DNA from 4 places in the Rhizobium sp. P28RR-XV genome. Region 3 is predicted to be linked to each of the others. Evidence: predicted binding sites of a transcription regulator. Region 3 holds the regulator's gene; each other region holds the start of a gene.

Region 1 (4,194 bases), on a different contig from region 3:
GGCCTGAAGATCGGCGCCGTCGTCAACGTCAAGGAATCGACCATCGCGCGCGAAGCCGATGCCGTGTTTCCAATCATGGCCGGTCCCGAGATCGGCGTTGCCTCGACGAAGGCCTTCACCTGCCAGCTTGCCGTTCTCGCATCGCTGGCGATCGGAGCGGGTGTCGCGCGCGGTACCGTCAGCGCTACGGATGAACAGGAAATGGTGCGCCATCTCGTCGAGATGCCGCGTATCATGGCCAATGTCCTGAATATCATCCAGCCGCAGATGGAAAGCCTGGCGCGAGAGATTTCGAAGTTCAAGGATGTGCTCTATCTCGGTCGCGGCACCAGCTTCCCGCTCGCCATGGAAGGTGCGCTGAAGCTGAAGGAAATCTCCTACATCCATGCCGAGGGTTATGCGGCCGGCGAGCTGAAACACGGGCCGATCGCCCTGATCGACGAGAACATGCCTGTCATCGTCATCGCGCCGCATGACCGCTTCTTCGACAAGACGGTTTCCAACATGCAGGAAGTGGCGGCACGCGGCGGCCGAATCATCTTCATCACCGACGAGGCGGGTGCGGCCGCATCGACGCTGCCGACGATGGCGACCATTGCCTTGCCTGTCGTCGACGAGATCATCGCGCCGATCATCTTCTCGCTGCCGATTCAGCTGCTCGCCTATCACACCGCCGTCTTCATGGGCACGGACGTCGATCAGCCGCGCAACCTCGCCAAATCGGTGACGGTGGAATAGGCTTTTCCGCCGGCCTCTTTTCGCAGTCACGTCATCGTGAGCAGGGTGTCCGTTCGGCGCTGCGGCGTGACTGGCTGGTTGTATGCCGCCCCAATTTCTGGCAGTCTTTCCGAAGGAGACGGTGGGGGAGGATTTGCCGGTCAGCGGGAGGCGACCGAACGGAGTTTTCGAGCGGCGAATGACTGAAAAGCTCATCAAAATGTCTGTGACCACGCGGATCAGAAACAATTTCCTGGCCGGTCTGATCATATGCGCTCCGATTGCCATCACGCTCTGGCTGACCTGGTCCGTCGTGCATTGGGCCGATAGCTGGGTCCGCCCCTATATTCCCGCGCGCTACGACCCCGAGAGCTATCTGAATTTTGCCGTTCCCGGCACTGGCCTGATCATCGCGATGATCTTCATTACGCTCGTCGGTTTTCTCGCCAAGAACCTGATCGGCCAGAGCATCGTCCGTTTCGGCGAGTCGATCGTCAATCGCGTGCCACTGGTGCGGACGATCTATAAGAGCGTCAAGCAGATCTTCGAAACCGTGCTGAAAGAGCAGGGCACGTCGTTCAAGAAGGTGGGCCTCATCGAATATCCGAGCCCCGGCCTCTGGTCCATGGTGTTCATATCGACGGATGCCAAGGGCGAAATCGCCTCGAAATTCAATGCCATGGGCCAGGACATGGTAGCGGTCTTCCTGCCGCCGACACCCGTGCCTACGGCCGGCTTTCTGGTTTTCGTTCCGCGCGAAAAGATCACGGTGCTCGACATGAGCCCGGAGGATGGCGCCAAGCTTCTAATTTCCGGTGGCCTGGTTTCGCCCGAATACAAGGAAGAACTGGTCGCGGCGAAGGGGCTGCCCAGGCCCGTTCCGATAAAGTCGCTCACCTAGAAGCACTCTCGTTCCTGTCGCTGGTCGGCTGGCTTCGCGTATCGCGCGAACTGTCATGTCCCTATCATATTGACGCCTTAGATCGTCCTTGGGGACAGGCAATCGAATGTATCTCATCAGCGAATGCTCGGAGTTTCGGTGTCGGGCTGTCGTTTTCTACGCGGCCTGAAAGCGGGCCGGAGATGGATGCCGTTGTCTCCACGCGGATTTTCATCGGAGGATACTGTTTTGAGATATATGCGTTCGAAGAGCCTGCCGCTGCTGTCGGCCGTACTAGCCACATTCGTTTTCTCCGCGCCGGTCGCCGCGCTCGCGGATAATTCCGTCGCGGTCCAGGGCGTGACGCTCGTCAACAAGGGACGCGTGGCGGTCGGTCGCATCCCGGCCAACCTGCGCGACAAGTTCGGCGAGACCTTCGGTTCCGGTTCGGGCATGTCGATCGACACCAAGAGCTGGGTTCGCAACGCCGACGGCACCTACAAGGGTTCGCTCTGGCTGCTACCGGACCGCGGCTACAATGCCGTCGGCACGACCGACTATCGCCCGCGTCTGAACACGATCGACGTTACTCTGAGCCCGGTCGCGTCCGGCGCGGCGCCGCCGGCCGGCAAGGAGCAGTCGGGCGTCGACGCCAAGCTTGCCGACACCCAGCTTCTCAAGGACGACAAGGGCGCCGACACCACTGGCCTCGATCCGACCAATGGTACCCGCCAAGCGGAAGGCAGCATGCCGCTGCTGCCCCAGGCGCCGAACGGCAAGATCTCGCTCGACACCGAAGCCATTGCCCGTCTGCCTGACGGCACCATGTTCATCAGCGACGAGTATGGCCCCTATATCTACCGCTTCGCCGCCGATGGCCGCATGATGTCCGCCACCCCTCCGCCGGCTGCGCTGCTGCCGATGCGCAATGGCGCCGTCAATTTCGCCTCCAATAACCCCGGTCCCGGCGAATCCGCTCCGGATCCGAAGGACCCGACCAGCGGCCGCCAGAATAACCAGGGCCTGGAAGGCATGTCGCTAACGCCGGATGGCAAGTTCCTGATCGCGGTGCTGCAGTCCGCAACGCGCCAGGATGGCGGCGATTCCAGCTCCACGCGACAGAACACCCGCGCGCTGGTCTATGATGCCGCCGATCCGGCAAATCTGAAGCTGGTTCACGAATATGTCGTGCCGCTGCCGGTCTTCACGAATGACAAGGGCAAGACGGCCGTCGCCGCCCAGAGCGAAATCTATGCGCTCTCGCCGCAGACCTTCCTGATGCTGGCGCGTGACAGCAACAACGGTTACGGCGTGAAAGGCGACAAGTCGCTCTACCGCAGCATCGTCGCTGTCGATGTCTCCACTGCTACCGATATTGCCGGTAAGTTCGATGCCGACAAGTCGGTCGCGCCCAAGGGCGTTCTTGACGCTTCGGTAAAGCCGGCAACGGTCAGCCAGTTCATCGACATTAACGACAGCGCCGATCTCGCGCGCTTCGGCCTTCATAATGGCGCGCCGAACGACCGCAACAATCTCTCGGAAAAGTGGGAGGCGATGTCGCTCGCAAGCGTTCAGGATCCAAAGCTGCCGGACGATTACTTCCTCTTCGTTGCCAACGACAACGACTTCCTGACCCAGGACGGCTATCAGGTCGGCGCTGCCTACAAGGGTGACGGCGGAGGCGATGTCGACACCATGTTCCAAGTGTTCCAGGTCACAATTCCCGGCCTTGCTGCCAAGTAAAGTTGTCAGAAAGGGATGGACGCAACAAATGCGTCCATCTGCTCATCCCGCCCGCAGGAACCGGATCGCCTCGTCGCGGCGGAAGAGATAGAGCAGGGTGCGCACGGCCATGCCGCGCTCGCCCGTCAGCTCCGGATCGCGCTCGATGAGATAGGCGGCATCCTTGCGGGCGATTTCCAGAAGATCGGCGTGCGCTTCGAGGCTGGCAATGCGGAAGCCGGGCGTGCCGGATTGACGCGTACCGAGAAGTTCGCCTTCGCCCCGCAGCTTTAAATCCTCCTCGGCAATGCGGAAACCATCTTCGGTGTCGCGCATGATCGACAACCGCGCATGGCCAGCTTCGCCAAGCGGCCCCTTGTATAGAAGAATACAGGTGGAGGCCTCGTCGCCGCGTCCGACCCGTCCGCGCAGCTGATGCAGCTGCGCTAGGCCGAAACGCTCGGCATGTTCGATGACCATGATCGTCGCGTCCGGCACGTCGACACCCACTTCGACGACCGTCGTTGCGACCAGTAGACGGATCTCGCCGCTCTTGAAGGCCATCATGACGGCATCCTTTTCCGGACCGCTCATCCGGCCATGGATAAGGCCGATGCCGGGACCGAGCGCCTTGGTCAACGTGTCATGGCGCTCCTCGACCGACATTAAATCGGATTCTTCGGATTCCTCCACAAGTGGACATATCCAATAGGCTTTTTTACCCTCAGAGAGCGCACTTTTCAGCCGAGCGACGATATCGCCGGTTCGCTCGTTCGGGATCGTGATCGTCTGGATCGGCTTGCGGCCCGCCGGCTTCTCGGTGAGCTTGGATACGTCCATATCGCCAAAGGCGGCAAGCACCAGCGTTCGCGGGA
Region 2 (4,194 bases), on a different contig from region 3:
GTCTGGCGGTTCTGCGACATCATGATGATCGGCGCCTGGATGGCGGCGAGCATCGAGAGGACAAGGTTCAGGAAGATGAAGGGGTAGGGGTCGAAGGCGCGCGTGGTGAGAAGAATGGTGTTGACGACGCACCAGAACACCAGGAACACCAGAAAGGTGATGATAAAAGACCAGGAGCCGCCGACACGGGCGATACCGTCCGCCAGACGTTGCCCCGTGGAGGCTTTCGCCGAGAGGGCCGCGTTGATATCGGTGGATATGATTTTTCGTTCATGCGCCTTCTTGAGAACGCGCTTTTCTATATCGCCGAGCTCGTCGGCGGTCTTGTCGAAATGCAGATGAACGAAATTGGGCAGATTATACATGGGAAGGCTCCGGCATCCTGGGTGGCGTTGAACGCAACTATTCGATCAACGGGCAAAAATGCAACGTTGAAAGAGCTTCAATCTCGATCACGCGTGGAACTGTTGCGTGTGCCGTCTGATGACGGACGTCGAAACACCGTCGCCCAAGGTTGGGCAATGACAGCGTGTCGCGGTTTCGGCGGCCCATGACAATGAAAATTAATTCTCTGATGCGGCAGGATAGGCCTTAACTGCTCTCCTGGCTGACCAGTTGCGCATGCGATGGGAAGAAGCGTTCCAACCCCTGCTGCCGGCCAAACATCATATCGAACTGCAGATAGCGATAATCGCGGACGATCGGATCGATTTCCTGCTCCTTGCGCGCCCAATCCGGGAAAGCCTGATTGTCGCGTGTTGCCAGCTGGTAGCGGTCAACAATGCTGTATTTCTTCTGCACGCGGCCGAGAAAGCCGGTGTAGAAGGGATGCTCGTAACCTGCTGTTTTCAAAACCTGATACGGGAGCTGCGACGGGCTGATGGTGCCGATGTCCTTGCGGACGCCCTTCTTGCTCGACCAGACGATCAGCGGCGTCTGGTGTTCCTTCTTCATGACATCGAGCGGGGCTTTCCGGGACGCCACCTGCTGCGACATGTAGCCGGTGTTCAGATAAACATTGCCGAGAGGCGGCAAATGATCGCCCCAGAGTACGATGATGGTTTCGCGGTCGCGTCTTTCGGCCCAGTCCATCAGCATCTTCAGGCTGCCATCGGCTTCGCGCACGCCCTGCGCATAGGTGGCGAGCGTTTCGCGGTCGTCTTCGCTCAGATTGCCGCCGATATGGACGGTGTTCTCAGCGTAGCGGTTGGCCTCGTAGGGGCCATGTCCCTGCAGGGTGACGGCGAAAAAGAAGAATGGGCGTTCGGCCGCGTCCCCCTCGCGCATGATCTCCTTCATGAGGGAATCGTCGGCCGCGAACATGCCGCGCTTGTCCATGGTCGGCAGGGTTTCCTCGGTATGGAACTCCTCGAAGCCGAAGGCGCGGTAGACCTCGCTGCGGTTCCAGAACCAGCCGCTGAAGGGGTGAAGCGCGCGAGCCGTATAGCCTTCGCCGCGAAAGAAGGTAGCAAGCGACGGCAGCGGGCGACGCACATATTGCTGATAGGGAATGCTGCCATAGGGAAGGAAGGCGTTGGAAAAGCCGGTCAACGCTTCGAATTCAACATTGGCGGTCATGCCGCCAAATTCAGGGGAGAAGACATTTCCCGATTGTCTGGCGCGGATCGTCGGCATCGGATCGGGCGTGAAGGCGACGTTGGAAAGCCGGGTCGGATCCCAGAGGGATTCGCTCATCAGCATGATGACGTCGGGCTTTTCGCGCGGGCCGGAGAGATAGCCGTAGTTCCGCGCCGGTATGGCATCGATAGCGTTGGGTCCGTAACCGGCCGGTGACTTGACGTCGGCCATCGGCAGGTTGAGCGCGAAAGCGATGACGAAGCCATTATAATTGTAGTTTTCGTTCTGATCCCAGACGATCGGAATGATGCCCAGTTTTTCCCGGATGAAGGAATATTGCGTCGGGTCCATTTGCGAGACAAAAAGCGTCGTGAGCGGCAAGCAGACCGAAAGCCGGCCCAGGCGCTCCCGCCGCGAAAGTGCGGCGGCGTGTTTCCAGACATAGCGCCCAAGCAAAGCGGTGGCAGCCAGGCCGGTGACGATACCGATGGCGAGTCCGACAGCAGTCCAGGGACGATCGCGCACCATGACCGGCATCAGCTCGATGATTTGCCTGGCAAACAGAAAATCGGAGGGATAGAGCGGATCGGACAGATAGTTCTGTTTCTGGCTGGAGATGAAGGCGGGAACGAGCAGCAGCGGCGCGACGACCAAAACCGACGAATGTGCACGCCCGACAAGAGCATCGATGATCAGCATCGCCAGCATGACGACGCCGATCGTGGCGAGGCCAGGGCGGGACGGCGACATGAGATAGGGCCAGACCGGAGCAAGCTCGCCGCGTGCGATCCATTCGACCGTCACGACGATGGACAAGGAGAAAAGTGAGGTCAGCAGGAGGCTCAGAAGCAGGCGAAGAGCAGCCGACTTCTGTCTCGCTGCGCCGATCTTCTGGAAAAGGGCAAGCCTGCCCGCGAGCGCGGACTCGATGACCAGTGCGACCAATGCCGTCTCCAAATGCTACAAAGTATTCGTATAATTGTCATGTTTCTGTCATGAACGACGGATGAACCGCAAGGCAGGCTTAGTATTTTTCCGTGTAGAAACACTGCCTATGCGCGTCGTGCGATCTTTGATGCGTGCGGGTGGCGGAAGTCGGTTGCGGAAGGAAGATGCCATCGCTAAATGTATGGCATGACAGAGCAAAGCCCGATCACCCACACCATCCGCATCGCCGTCGCGCAGCTCAATCCGACGGTCGGTGACGTCTCAGGCAATCTCGCCAAGGCGCGTGAAGCGCGCGCCGAGGCGGCGCGTGAAGGCGCGCAGATCGTCCTACTGACGGAACTGTTCATTTCCGGCTATCCGCCGGAAGATCTCGTGCTGAAGCCGGCCTTCATTCGCGCCTGCTGGAAAGCGGTGGAGAGCCTGGCAGCCGATACCGCCGATGGCGGCCCCGGCGTGATCATCGGTTTTCCCCGGCAGAACGAGACCGGCCGCTATAATTCGATTGCCGTGCTTGATGGCGGCAAGGTGATTGCGGTCCGTGACAAGGTGGACCTGCCGAACTATGGCGAGTTCGATGAAAAGCGCGTCTTTGACCAGGGCGCGATGCCCGGCCCGGTCAATTTCCGCGGCGTGCGGCTGGGCATCCCGATTTGCGAGGATATCTGGGGCGAGCTCGGCGTCTGCGAGACGCTGGCCGAAAGCGGTGCGGAAATCCTCCTGTCGCCGAACGGTTCGCCCTATTATCGCGGCAAAGTCGATGTTCGCCATCAGGTAGTGCTGAAGCAGGTCATCGAGACCGGCCTGCCGATGATCTATGCAGCCCAGCTTGGCGGTCAGGACGAGCTGGTTTTCGATGGCGCCAGCTTCGGCTTCAATGCCGACAGGACGCTGGCCTTCCAGATGAGCCAGTTCGAAACCGCGCTGGCGGTGACGACCTGGAAGAAGAATGGCGACGGCTGGCATTGCGCCGAAGGTCCGAAGGCGCATATTCCGGAAGGCGAGGAGGCCGATTACCGCGCCTGCCTGCTGGGCTTCCGCGACTATGTCAACAAGAACGGCTTCAAGTCGGTCGTGCTCGGCCTCTCCGGCGGCATCGACTCGGCGATCTGTGCCGCGATTGCCGTCGATGCCCTGGGCGAAGAGCGTGTGCGCACGGTCATGCTGCCCTATCGCTATACGTCGCAGGATTCGTTGAAGGACGCGGCCGATTGCGCCAAGGCGCTCGGATGCCGCTACGATATCGTGCCGATCGAAGATCCGGTGACGGGCTTCACCTCTGCCTTGTCCGATCTCTTCGAAGGCACCGAAAGCGGCATCACCGAGGAAAACCTGCAGAGCCGCGCCCGCGGCACCATTCTGATGGCGATCTCCAACAAGTTCGGCTCGATGGTGGTGACGACGGGCAACAAGTCGGAGATGTCGGTTGGTTACGCCACGCTCTATGGCGACATGAACGGTGGCTTCAACCCGATCAAGGATCTCTACAAGATGCAGGTCTATGCGCTGTCGCGCTGGCGCAATCTGCATGTGCCGCCGGGCGCGCTCGGTCCCTCGGGCGAGGTGATCCCTTACAATATCATCGACAAGGCGCCTTCCGCCGAGCTGAGGCCAAACCAGACGGACCAGGATTCGCTTCCGCCCTATCCGGCGCTTGACGATATCCTCGAA
Region 3 (4,194 bases):
CAGGATGTCTACGACAACAGCATCGATGTCGTGGAATTGCGCGCGCGCGTCGGCATGGTCTTCCAGAAGCCCAACCCGTTTCCCAAGTCGATCTATGAAAACGTCGCCTACGGGCCGCGCATCCATGGCCTGCACCGTTCCAAGGCCGATCTCGACCATATCGTCGAGACCAGCCTGCAGAAGGCGGGCCTGTGGGGCGAGGTCAAGGACAGGCTCCACGATGCCGGCACGAGCCTTTCGGGCGGTCAGCAGCAGCGCCTGTGCATCGCACGCGCCGTTGCCGTCAGTCCGGAAGTCATCCTCATGGACGAGCCGTGCTCGGCGCTCGATCCGATCGCAACGGCAAAGGTCGAGGATCTCATTCACGAGCTGCGGGAAAACTTCACGATCGTCATCGTGACGCATTCCATGCAGCAGGCAGCCCGCGTTTCGCAGCGCACCGCAATGTTCCATCTCGGCCATCTGGTTGAGGAGAACGATACCGATAAAATGTTCACCAATCCCGACGATTACCGCACGCAGGATTACATCATGGGCCGTTTTGGTTGATGATATCAGGCGCTCGGACCCTTTCACACAGTTCACCTTGAGGATAGAAAAATGGTCTCCACTCACATTCTCTCTGCTTACGACGAAGACCTGAAGTTCCTGACGCGCCGCATTGCGGAAATGGGCGGCCTGGCCGAGCAGATGGTCAGCGACAGCGTCCGCGCACTGGTCCAAAGCGACACTGCTCTTGCGCAGAAGGTCATCTCCGACGACGTCATCCTCGATCATGCCGAGCGCGAAGTCGGCGACAAGGCCATCGTCACCATCGCCCGTCGCCAGCCTATGGCTGCCGACCTGCGCGAGATCATGGGCTCGATCCGCATCGCTTCCGATCTGGAGCGCGTCGGCGACCTCGGCAAGAACACCGCAAAGCGTGTCATCGCCGTTCAGGGCGGCGTTCCGCGCCGTCTCGCCCGCGGCATCGAGCATCTCTCCGAACTGGCGCTCAGCCAGCTGAAGGAAGTTCTGGACGTTTATGCCACCCGTTCGCCCGACAAGGCTGTGTCGATCCGCGAGCGCGACGAGGAAATCGACGCCATGTACACCTCGCTCTTCCGCGAGATGCTGACCTACATGATGGAAGATCCGCGCAACATCACCACCTGCACGCATCTTCTCTTCTGCGCCAAGAACATCGAGCGCATCGGCGACCATGCCACCAACATCGCCGAGACGATCTATTACATGGCGACCGGCGCCCAGCCAGAAGGCGAGCGCCCGAAGGATGATACCGCCAATACCGTCGGCGCGGTGACGGAATAATCTGGAAGCGAAAAGGGAGACCAAAGGCGCATGGTTCCGAGAGTTGCTGTTGTAGAAGACGAGGAAGCGCTAAGCGTTCTGCTGCGCTACAATCTCGAGGCCGAAGGCTTCGAGGTCGACACGATCCTCAGAGGCGATGAGGCCGAGCTGCGTCTCCAGGAGCGCATTCCCGATCTCCTGATCCTCGACTGGATGCTCCCCGGCGTGTCCGGCATCGAACTCTGCCGCCGGCTGCGTATGCGGCCGGAGACGGAGCGCCTGCCGATCATCATGCTGACGGCCCGAGGGGAGGAGAGCGAGCGCGTGCGCGGGCTTTCCACCGGCGCGGACGATTACGTCGTCAAGCCGTTCTCGACGCCGGAGCTGATGGCCCGTGTCAAGGCGATGCTGCGGCGTGCCCGTCCGGAGGTTCTCTCCACGGTGCTGCGTTGCGGGGATATCGAGCTGGACCGCGAAACCCATCGCGTTCATCGCAAAAGCCGCGAAGTGCGGTTGGGGCCGACGGAGTTCCGCCTGCTGGAATTCCTGATGTCCTCGCCGGGCCGCGTCTTCTCGCGCTCGCAGCTGCTGGACGGCGTATGGGGGCATGATATCTATGTCGACGAACGCACCGTCGACGTGCATGTCGGTCGCCTGCGCAAGGCGCTCAACTTCTCCAATATGCAGGATGTCATCCGTACCGTTCGCGGCGCGGGCTACTCCATGGAAGCCTGAGCGGCGATACCCGGTCAGGCATCGACATAGCGGCGGAAATAGAAAACGGGCCTCAATGGCCCGTTTCTTTTATCTCAGCTTTGGGGACATATCAGCCGCGCGGTTGAGCCGGCCGGCGCCGCTCATGCACCGGCTGGTAGGCCAGGCGCTGGTGGTAGCCGCAATAGGGCGATGCATCCGGGCTCTCGTTGCCGCAGAAGTGGAAATCGTCCTTCAGCGGGTCGCCGACGGGCCACTTGCAGGTGCGTTCCGTAAGCTCGGTCAGGCCGAGACGCCGGGAGATCGGAACGACGACGTTGGCAGCCGGACGATACCGGATCTCGTTGACGGCATCGATCTCGACCTCTTCCTTGAGCATGGTTGCGCCCTGCTGGCGGGTAACCGTGCGGGTTGCGACACGAGACGCGTAATTCGGCGCGCGCGGTGCCGCGCTGCTGCGCTTCGGCGTGCGTGCCGCAGCCGCCGTGCCGCCCGCCTTCGCTCGGCCAGGAAGGTTCAGGCGATGCACCTTGCCGATGACGGCATTACGGCTCACGCCGCCAAGCTGCGCCGCAATCTGGCTGGCGCTCAACCCTTCGGACCATAGCTTTTTCAGCTTCTCGACGCGTTCGTCTGTCCAATTCATGCCCTGTCTCCGCTGTCGCGTTTCCGATGGCAGAATCCCTCACCATTGCCTCGCATGGGATCGAGGCGCGAAACGCTCTAAAATTGTGGTGACTAGTTCCGCCGCATGCAGTCTAGCAATTGATTTTTAACCTAGTGTGAGGCTGACTCCGTGACAAGAGTCGCGGGAATCTTGAGGAATCGATTTCGAGGTTTTCCCCAACTTGCTGCCCCGGCGTGGCATTTCTGCAATAGGCAGTGCCGAACGCATCCCTTTTGGCCGACAGCGCTTTCTCGCACCTGCTAAACGCCAGTTTTGTTGACATCGCGGTGCAAAACATCAATAGTGGCCAGGCCGCCGCAAGGCGGCTTTTGATTTTTTCGGACCCGTTTCATCAAGTGGAAGCGATTGGTCCTTAGGGTTGTGATCGAGGAGATATGCCATGGCAGAGACCGCGCCGCTTTACGATACCTATCTGCGTGCTCCGCTGCGGTTCGAGCGAGGCGAGGGCGTCTGGCTGGTTACCGAAAACGGCGAGCGCTACCTCGATTTCGCAGCCGGCGTGGCAGTCAATTCGCTCGGTCATGCCCATCCTCATCTGGTCGCCGAGCTGAAGGCGCAGGCCGACAAGGTCTGGCACCTGTCCAACCTCTATGAAGTGCCCGGGCAGGAAAAGCTGTCGAAGCGGCTGACGGACGTTACCTTCGCCGACAAGGTCTTCTTCACCAATTCGGGTGCAGAGGCGCTGGAATGCGCCATCAAGACGGCGCGGCGCTATCAATTCGCCAAGGGGCATCCTGAAAAGTTCCACATCATCACCTTCGAAGGCGCCTTCCACGGGCGTACCATCGCGACGATCGCCGCCGGCGGCCAGGAGAAATACATCGAAGGCTTCGGCCCGAAGGCGCCGGGTTTCGATCAGGTGCCGTTCGGCGATCTCGATGCCGTTCGCGCCGCCATCACCGATGCGACGGCCGCGATCCTGATCGAGCCGGTGCAGGGCGAGGGCGGTATTCGTCCCGCGACCAACGAATTCCTGCGCGGCCTGCGCGAGATCTGCGACGAGCACGGCCTGCTGCTGGTTCTTGATGAAGTGCAATGCGGCGTCGGCCGCACGGGCAAGCTCTTCGCCCATGAATGGGCCGGGATCAAGCCTGACATCATGGCCGTTGCCAAGGGTATCGGTGGCGGCTTCCCGCTCGGTGCCTGTCTTGCGACGGCGGAAGCCGCCTCGGGCATGAAGGCGGGTACGCATGGCTCGACCTATGGCGGCAATCCGCTTGCCATGGCGGTCGGCAATGCCGTGCTCGATATCGTGCTCGCTGAAGGTTTCCTGCAGCATGTCCGCGATATCGCGCTGGTCTTCCGCCAGGGTCTCGCCTCGCTGAAGGACCGTTTTCCCGATATCATCGAGGATGTTCGCGGCGAAGGCCTGATGCTCGGCGTCAAGGCGGCCATTCCGCAGGCGGAGCTGCTGCAGGCGATCCGCGCCGAGCACCTGCTTGGCGTCCCGGCCGGCGACAACGTCATCCGTCTCCTGCCGCCGCTGGTCGTCACCGCCGACG
Region 4 (4,194 bases), on a different contig from region 3:
CGGCAAAGCCGAGTTCCGGTACCTCGAATTCCACCTCCACTTCACCGATGCGGATTTCGCCGGTGAAGGGATGGTTGCGGCCGTAGCCGCGCTGGGTCGAATAGCCGAGTGCCAGCAGAAAGCCTTCGTCGCCGCGGGCGAGCGCCTGCAGGCGAAGGTCTCGGGTCATCGGGAATTCCATCGGTGCGCGCGTCAGGTCGCCGATCTCGTGATCGACAGGCATGGTGCCGTCGCCCTCGATCAGTCCTTCCTGGCTGAGGATTTCCGAAACTCGCATGACGCGGCCGTCCTCAGCAGGTCGTTGCATCGGCTCGTCCACCGCCTCGTCGGTCAGAAGGCTTGGGTCGAGCAGACGATGCGTATAGTCGAAGGTCGGGCCGAGAAGCTGGCCGCCGGGCAGGTCCTTGTAGGTCGCGGAGATACGGCGTTCGATCTTCATCGCTGAAGTGTCGAGCGGCTGGGAATAGCCGAAGCGCGGCAGCGTCGTGCGGTAGGCTCTGAGCAGGAAAATCGCTTCGATCATGTCGCCGCGCGCCTGGCGCACGGCGAGTGCGGCCAGCGTGCGGTCATAGAGCGAGGCCTCAGCCATGACACGGTCGACGGCAAGCGCGAGCTGCGCGACGATCTGTTCGATGCCGACAGCCGGCAGCGAACGGTCGCCGCGGCGACGGTCGGCCAGCAGCCGGTGGGCATTGGCGATGGCGGTTTCACCGCCCTTTACGGCAACATACATATGTCACATCTCCGTCGCGGTGATCTTGGTGGTGCGCGGCAGGCAGAGGAATTGCCGGCCCGCTGTCAGAACGAGATCGACGCCGCGCGGGAAGAGCGCGCGATTGTCGTTCCAGATGCGCAGCAGCGCATCCGGCAGCCCGATCGGAGCGATCATGGTCACATCCTTGATGCCCGGGCCGGAAAGCGCCAGCGCCTTGCCGCCTTCGAGGTTTTCGATCTCAAGCACGATGGTCGTCGAACGATCGGGATATTCCTGGGTACCGATGCCGAACTGGCTGAAGGAGGAAAGCGCCATGCCGGCTTCGACAAAGGCAAAATGCGCCTCCAGCCGTTCCGAGATGACGGGCGCGCCCGTGTGGAAGGAGAGCCATTCCGGCAGGCTCGATCTTGCAAGGCTGGTGGAAAGCCAGACCGGCGTGTCATGGTCGCAAAGTGTGAGTCCGATTGCGCCAGCGGCGATACCGAGCGGCGCCGGCGGCGCGATGTCGGCCGTGACGGTTTGCAGTGTTCCCGGACGCGCCATGGCGTCCATCGTCATCTTGAAGACGCTCTGCGCGTCGAAGACCGGGTCGCTGAAGCCGCCGGTCAGGGCCTCGTTGCCGAAGGTCGGGGTGTTGAACAGGCTCATCAGTCTTCTCCGCGAACCATGGTGAAGAAATCGACGCGGGTCGCGGCCGTCTCTTCGGCGCGCTTGCGATCATAATCCGCGATGCGCTCGGCGACGGGCTCCAGGATTGCCTTCTCGACGAAATCCCTCGTGGCCGATTGCTGCCAGAGTGCGTCGAATATGGCCGAAAGCCTGGCCTTTTCCCGATCGGTACCGAGGGCATGCGAATGACCGATGGTGCCCGATGCCAGCCGGACGGTGGCGCGCGTCACCGTGACTTCGCCGAGGTTGAAAGGGGAGCCGCCGCCACCGATGCGGCCGCGCACCATGACAAGCCCCGTTTCCGGTCCGCGCACCGGCTGTGCCGCCGGCTTGCTCGGCAATGCTTCCCAGGCAGCCTCTAGCTCGTCGCGCTCGGCCTGCGCCAGAAGATCGGCGACACGCTTGCGTTCCCGACGCTCCTGTGCGGCCGCTTCCTGCCTTTGTGCTGAATTCATCGCGCCTTCCTTTAAATGTCTATTGATATAGACAACCATACAAGATAGTCTTATATCTATTAGCGAGTCGTGACAAGCGTGTGACAGGGCGAGTGGGCGAAATGGCAGGGCAGAAGATACAGAGGCAGACGGGCGTGGCGCTCTGGCGGCAGATCGCCGACCGGATTCGCGTCTCCATCAATCACGGGGATTTCGACGAGACGGGCATGGTGCCGCCGGAAACGGCGCTGGCGCTGCAGTTCGGCGTCAACCGGCATACGATCCGAAGCGCACTCGCGGCACTGGCGCAGGAGGGGATCGTGCGGGCGGTGCAGGGGCGCGGCACGCTGATCGAGCGCAAGGAACGCCTGAGCTTTCCGATTTCGAAGCGGACGCGGTTTTCGCAAGGGATTGGCGATCAGGTGCGAGAGACCCGCAGCGTCCCGCTTGCCACGGGCGAGGAGGCGGCGAGCGCGGAATTGGCCCGGCAGCTCAAGATCAAAATCGGCGCTCCCCTCGTGCGGCTGGAGACGCTCGGGCAGGCGGATCATCGCCCGGTATCGCGCGCCACCAGCTGGTTTCCCGCCGATCGCTTCGGCGCGATCGCCGAGATCTATCGGACGACGGGATCGATCACCAAGGCGTTTCGGGAGCTTGGCGTACCGGATTACGTGCGCGTCATCACCGAAATCACCGCGACGCATGCCGACGAAAGCGATCTCGCAGATCTGCAATTATCCCCGGGTGCCATCGTCCTGATCACCCAGGCGCTGAACTCGGATCTCGATAATGTGCCGGTGCAATATTCAATCTCCCGCTTCGCCGCTGACAGGGTGCGTTTCACGATCGAGAATTAAAGGCGGGGCTTGGCCCCTCATCCGGCCTGTCGGCCACCGCTCCCCGCAGGCGGGGAGAAGGGAAAAGACGCACCTCCGTCGCCTCTGAACCTCATGAGAATCGAGAGCTTGCAACGGAAGAGGTCGTTCTCCCCGTCAAAACGGGGAGAGGGCTAGGGTGAGGGGCCATCAGACCCGAATGCTTGGGCTCAATGTGCGCCGGACATATCGCCGAGGACTTCCTTGGAGGCGACGGTGGAATCGGCCTTGAGCTTGTAGACCATCGGCACGCCGGTCGCGAGGTTGAGCTCCAGGATCTGTGCCTTGCTCAGGCGATCGAGAACCATGACGAGCGAGCGTAGCGAATTGCCGTGGGCGGCGACGAGAACGTTCTGGCCGGCGAGCACGCGCGGCAGGATTTCCGTCAGGTAATAGGGCCAGACGCGGGCACCGGTATCGCGCAGGCTCTCGCCGCCGGGCGGCGGAACGTCATAGGAACGGCGCCAGACATGAACCTGCTCCTCGCCCCACTTGGCGCGGGCGTCGTCCTTGTTGAGCCCGGAGAGATCACCGTAATCGCGCTCGTTCAGCGCCTGATCCCTAATGGTTTCGAGGCCCTGCTGGCCGATTTCATCGAGGATGATCTTGAGCGTGTGCTGGGCGCGGGTGAGATCTGAGGTGAAGGCGACGTCGTATTTGATGCCGTAGTCGGCCAGCGCCTTGCCGCCGGTCTTCGCTTCTTCGATGCCAAGCGCGGTCAGATCGGGATCCTTCCAGCCGGTAAAGAGATTCTTCAAATTCCAGTCGCTCTGCCCATGGCGAACGAGAACGAGAGTGCCGCTCATAAAATTTCTCCTTGATAGAGCAATTCCAGGAAAGGTGCGTAGCGGTTTTCCGTCGGGAATTGCGAGACAATAAAAGGCTGGAGCGGATCGGCAATTCCGTGCCGACCCGCTCCTGGATCGCATCAACGTGTGGAGAGCCCGAGAACATCGAGCATGGAATAGAAGCCGGGTTTCTTGTCGCGCGCCCAGAGCGCCGCCTGCAGCGCGCCCCGTGCGAAGAGAGAGCGGTCGCCAGCACTGTGCGACAAGGTCAGCCGCTCGCTTTCGCTGGCGAAGATGACCGAGTGATCGCCGACCACGCCGCCGCCGCGCAAGGTCGCAAAGCCGATCGTACCCGCGGGACGCGCGCCCGTATGACCATCGCGCACGCGCACGGAGTTGTCGTTGAGATCGATGCCGCGGCCCTTCGCTGCCGCCTGGCCGAGCAGCAGTGCCGTGCCCGAGGGCGCATCGACCTTATGGCGATGATGCATTTCCAGCACCTCGATATCCCAGTCGTTCGAGGGTAGCGCCCGGGCTGCCTGCTCGACAAGCACGCTCAGGAGATTGATGCCGAGGCCCATATTGCCCGATTTGACGACGCGCGCATGGCGCGCGGCGGCCTTGAACTTGGCCTCGTCCTCGTCCGAGCAGCCGGTCGTGCCGATGATATGGACGATGCGCGCCTGCGCGGCGAGATCGGCAAAGGTGACGCT

Evidence for each region. The regulator PhoB, encoded in region 3, activates phosphate uptake and scavenging genes when phosphate is short. The targets are predictions, from matches to a motif close to TGTCATNNANCTGTCAT.
Region 1: HGP12_RS02555 (esterase-like activity of phytase family protein) is a predicted target of PhoB. The motif match lies at 1,670-1,686, and genes of this name have one in related genera.
Region 2: HGP12_RS01325 (LTA synthase family protein) is a predicted target of PhoB. The motif match lies at 2,559-2,575, and genes of this name have one in related genera.
Region 4: phnF (phosphonate metabolism transcriptional regulator PhnF) is a predicted target of PhoB. The motif match lies at 1,909-1,925, and genes of this name have one in related genera.

Annotation. Positions count from the first base shown of each region.
Region 1 covers NZ_JABAIG010000001.1:528,098-532,291, reverse strand. Annotated here, with positions in the region: gene glmS (glutamine--fructose-6-phosphate transaminase (isomerizing)) at 1-738, shown strand, start outside; gene HGP12_RS02560 (DUF502 domain-containing protein) at 917-1,618, shown strand; gene HGP12_RS02555 (esterase-like activity of phytase family protein) at 1,856-3,340, shown strand; gene recG (ATP-dependent DNA helicase RecG) at 3,383-4,194, opposite strand, start outside.
Region 2 covers NZ_JABAIG010000001.1:269,525-273,718, forward strand. Annotated here, with positions in the region: gene HGP12_RS01320 (DUF1003 domain-containing protein) at 1-365, opposite strand, end outside; gene HGP12_RS01325 (LTA synthase family protein) at 592-2,523, opposite strand; gene HGP12_RS01330 (NAD+ synthase) at 2,713-4,194, shown strand, end outside.
Region 3 covers NZ_JABAIG010000011.1:7,134-11,327, reverse strand. Annotated here, with positions in the region: gene pstB (phosphate ABC transporter ATP-binding protein PstB) at 1-549, shown strand, start outside; gene phoU (phosphate signaling complex protein PhoU) at 601-1,311, shown strand; gene phoB (phosphate regulon transcriptional regulator PhoB) at 1,342-2,025, shown strand; gene HGP12_RS22920 (GcrA family cell cycle regulator) at 2,117-2,650, opposite strand; gene HGP12_RS22915 (aspartate aminotransferase family protein) at 3,072-4,194, shown strand, end outside.
Region 4 covers NZ_JABAIG010000022.1:51,350-55,543, forward strand. Annotated here, with positions in the region: gene HGP12_RS31210 (carbon-phosphorus lyase complex subunit PhnI) at 1-733, opposite strand, end outside; gene phnH (phosphonate C-P lyase system protein PhnH) at 737-1,363, opposite strand; gene phnG (phosphonate C-P lyase system protein PhnG) at 1,363-1,839, opposite strand; gene phnF (phosphonate metabolism transcriptional regulator PhnF) at 1,941-2,675, shown strand; gene HGP12_RS31230 (2,3-bisphosphoglycerate-dependent phosphoglycerate mutase) at 2,864-3,499, opposite strand; gene dapB (4-hydroxy-tetrahydrodipicolinate reductase) at 3,622-4,194, opposite strand, start outside.